2 regions of the Vibrio sp. PID23_8 genome follow, and region 2 is predicted to be linked to the other one. Evidence: predicted binding sites of a transcription regulator. Region 2 holds the regulator's gene; the other holds the start of a gene.
What was found. The regulator PurR, encoded in region 2, represses purine synthesis genes. The targets are predictions, from matches to a motif close to TNANGNAAACGTTTNCNTNA.
Positions count from the first base shown of each region.

Region 1: a site for PurR is predicted at 1,190-1,209, ahead of AK966_RS06395 (NCS2 family permease). Genes of this name have one in related genera too.

Region 1 covers NZ_LIXE01000002.1:519,985-522,195, reverse strand. The annotation lists gene AK966_RS06400 (aminoacyl-histidine dipeptidase) at 1-204, opposite strand, end outside; gene AK966_RS06395 (NCS2 family permease) at 1,230-2,211, shown strand, end outside.
Region 2 covers NZ_LIXE01000001.1:295,222-297,432, reverse strand. The annotation lists gene AK966_RS01320 (TfoX/Sxy family DNA transformation protein) at 1-335, opposite strand, end outside; cyclic di-GMP riboswitch class I at 452-541, opposite strand; gene purR (HTH-type transcriptional repressor PurR) at 821-1,825, opposite strand.

The sequences.
Region 1 (2,211 bases), on a different contig from region 2:
GCCAGGTGTAGCTGGCTTTTTAATAAACACGTTGCCAGTGGGATCGCGACGTACGTCAAAACCTTGCTCCGTAGCCCAGTTAACAATGTACTGAGCGAGCGCTTCTTCATGTTTTGAAGGATGAGGAATGGAACAAATCTTATCGAAGAACTGCCAAAGTGGAGCAGGTGATAAGGTACTGATCTCAGAATGGAATTCAGACACGGAGGACTCCTTTTGATGTGTTTTGCCAAATATGTGTCGCAAAAATATTTTATGTCTAGCAGTACATGCTAGTTAGTATTGGCTTTAAATTGGAATCAAGCATACCACCAGAACGATATCGCGAGTAGTCGTCAGGAAAAGGAATTCTAACGTAGGTATCTCCTTTCTCGGCGAAGAAGTCATTAATAGGAGGTGAAGTTAAGTGCATATCATTTGAAAAAGCCATCAAATTACAGTCAACTCTTTTGTAATTAACTTTCACATAAGCTTTTAATGTGGTGTTTTTTTGAGTTTTGCGTGATGTAGCTCACTATAAATGTTGTAATTTAATTTCTTAATGGTATATTTGTAACCAGCTTTTTAAAGAAGAATGAAATGCTCAAAGGATGAGTCCGTTTATCGCCTCCAAGGAACCGAGAAATCAACGACAGTATTAATTGATTTAGAAGGTGATATTTATGAAAGGTTTACCAAGTGCAATGTTCTGGAATAACAAATCTGTTTATACCGGTAACTTTGTATACCCAACAAGCTTTGGTTACTAATTGCAACCAACGCATGTGACTCGAACAGTTTGTTCACCCCTATAAATTGGAATTTTTTTTCAGTAATAGTGCTGACATGATTCACCGCCACTCATTTTGAGTGGCGTTTTTTTATCTTTTTTTTCGTTTCCGGCTACTTTCTCACCACCAAAGCTCTTTTCTGTTACCACTGCCCCGCTTACCCCAATTACCAGCCAAATAATTAAGTGTTTTAGGTTGAAAAGTTGGTATTTTTATTTGGAAGTTTAATACATTGTTCACTTTGTACACATCGCCTTAAATAGCGTATTCGTCTATTACTGTTTGTTTATTAAGGTATAAACTCTACGAGCGCTTCAGGTTCTACCGAATGAATTGCATATCCAAAGAAAAAAATGCATTAGAGTGAAAATTCTATCTGGAATTTGTTATTTGATAACTTTATAATCCCAGCCAATCGATTACGCAACCGTTTACTTTTTATCTTTACAGGATTCGAACATGCTCGAAAGGCTATTTAAACTTAGTGAAAACGGCACCAATGTGCGCACTGAGATCATCGCAGGTATTACTACTTTCCTTACCATGGCTTACATCATTTTTGTAAACCCGACGATTCTTGCGGATGCAGGTATGGATCGTGGCGCTGTATTTGTTGCGACGTGTCTTGCCGCTGCGATTGGCTGTTTCATAATGGGCTTAGTTGCTAATTACCCAATTGCTCAAGCTCCGGGCATGGGTTTGAATGCGTTTTTCACCTATTCTGTTGTGTTGGGTATGGGCTATACCTGGCAAGTGGCGTTAGCTGCTGTATTCGTTTCTGGTTTGCTTTTCATTGCATTGAGTGTGTTTAAGATCCGTGAATGGATCATCAATTCGATTCCTCTTTCTTTGCGTACAGGTATTTCTGCTGGTATCGGTCTTTTTCTTGCATTTATCGCGCTTAAAAATGCAGGCATCGTAGTTGATAACCCAGCGACACTGGTTTCTATGGGCAACATCACGTCACTTCAATCAGTGCTTGCGGCGATTAGTTTTTTCCTTACTATTGCTTTAGTTCACCGTGGTGTAAAAGGCGCGGTAATGATCGCCATTCTTGGCGTAACGGCGTTAGGTCTTATCTTTGGTGATGTGCAATGGGGCGGAGTCATGTCCGCACCACCAAGTTTAGCTCCAACGTTCATGCAGTTAGACTTCTCTGGCTTATTTGAAGTTGGCATGATTTCAGTCGTATTTGCTTTCTTATTCGTGGATTTGTTCGATACGGCAGGCACGCTAGTCGGTGTGTCTCAAAAAGCGGGACTAACTGACGAAAACGGTAACATTCCTCGTCTAAACAAAGCGCTACTAGCTGACTCAACGGCGACATCTGTCGGTGCGTTGCTAGGTACATCAAACACCACATCTTACATTGAGAGTGTGTCAGGTGTGGCAGCAGGTGGTCGTACGGGTCTAACAGCCGTGGTTGTTGGTGTGCTGTTCC
Region 2 (2,211 bases):
CTCGCTTGTTGCTTTTTTTCTTGCTTAGCCGTCTCTAGAGATAGCTTAGCAACATCAATCAAGCGGTCAGTAGATTCCCACAAATCATCAGAAATAGCATAGTATTTCGTCACTACGGGGAATCCACGTTTCTTGTAGACGTACGGTTTTAATCCTTGAGTCTCGAAGTCAGATGAAGTTTTTTGGTCTCCTCGAATATGAAGTTGATTGTTCACAACGAGTGCAAACATCGTTTCATCAGCGAAAAGCCCGAAGCCACCAAACATTGAGCGCGACTTGATCGTACCAAGTGCCTCAAACAGCTTCATTGAGTCTTTGAGTATCGGTTTATCCATGGTGTGTTATCTCGGTGTAATTAATATTACGCCACCAAAAATCAGGTCCGAGAGATTAGCAAATGCATGCAGACACAATGTCATTAAAGGGTAAACTCACTTAATGCATATTTGCCATCGGTAACCCCGCTACCTTTCACTATATTTAGTGGTTAAGGCCGGAGGCTTTGCGTCCCATCCTTTCGAATGGTTTGCCCTGTGCGTGACAAGAGGAGAATACTTCGTATATTGCATTAACATCACGTTTCAAACACTAAAGTGTGATCTCTATTCAACTAATGGTGCCATCTTAATGTGTCTAATTTCATATTTTGAAATGTCTACTTGCCATACAAAAGCTTGATGTAGGAAATGGGCAACAAGTTAGTTAAAACAGCAATTTATCTTAGCTTTTGATTATATAAGTAATGTGAAATGCTTAAAAAATTTTATTTTACGAAATAAAAAAAGCACTCCGAAGAGCGCTTTATAAACTTGAGGGGGAGTTAGTTCAATTTCTTAACGGTGTTACGAACCACAATCTCAGGCTGCATTTCAAAAATGCGTTTTTCGTGTTCTTTGTCTTTGATTCGCTCTAGTAAAATCTCGAACGCATTCTTACCAACACGTCTTTTTGGTTGGTGAATAGTCGTTAGAGGAGGCGAGAAGAACTCCGCAAGCTCAATATTGTCATAGCCAATCACTGAGATATCATCAGGGATTTTTATGCCATTTTGTTGTAGACGGCTCATTAAGCCTAATGCCATGGTATCGTTAAAACAGAATACCGCAGTAGGGCGTTTATCCATTGCCGTAATGTTGTCTGCAGCAAGTACTGCCGTATCACACTCGAAGTTACCTTCGAGAATTAACTCTTCGTTTACTGGTAGCTTTGCTTCAGCCATTGCACGTCGAAAACCAGAAATACGCTCTTTACATGCTGCTTTATCAAAGTGACCGCTTAGGCATGCAATATCGGTGTGACCATTGTCAATCAGGAACTTCGTTGCTAGGTAACCACCTTCTTCAGAGTTGTCGATGATCTTATCCGCCTTTGAGCTTTCTGGGCCCCAGTCCATGACAACTTTTGGTATATCAGCATGGCGATCCAGCATTTCTTGTAGCTCTTCGGTTAAATCCGAGCACATCACTAAAATGCCATCAACACGCTTTTCTGCCAGCATTCGAATATAGTCACGTTGCTTCTCATAGATACCACCAGTATTACATAGGATCAGTGTGTATCCTTGGCGGTAACAGTAGCTTTCAACACCGTCAATAACTTCAGAGAAGAATAGGTTTGTTGATTGTGTTACCAACATGCCGATAGTACGGGTTGAGTTACACTTTAAGCTGCGGGCAACAGCACTTGGCGCGTAATTTAGTTCATCAACTGCTTTCATTACTTTTTCTTGGGTTGTTTCTGCAACAAAGCGCGTTTTATTAATTACGTGCGAAACTGTTGTGGTAGAAACGCCGGCTAAGCGAGCAACGTCTTTTATAGTGGCCATAAATGATGTCCTGTATCGAGCTACTTAATACCGTAGTGAATACAACCTTACGCTTAGTATCTGCGCAAACCGAGTGTTATGAGGAAAGTAGTACTCAATAGTTCAGGCAGTGGTTGTTCCGAAATCGGTATAATAAAGGTTTGTAGCAACATTCGTTGCTGAGAGTATTATTCCTTTTAGTTACAATAAGGAATGGATCAGCAATGATGTTAATAAAACACAAAAACCGCTATATTTCAGCGGTTTACATATAAATCATATTTAATCGTTTGCGTTCACATTTTAGACTGATGCGAGCACGCTGGCAATGTTTTCAGCTGTGGTTTTGTGTATTTCAAGTCACATTTTAACTGCGAAATGAAAAGGCTTTTCTACGCCAGACTAAA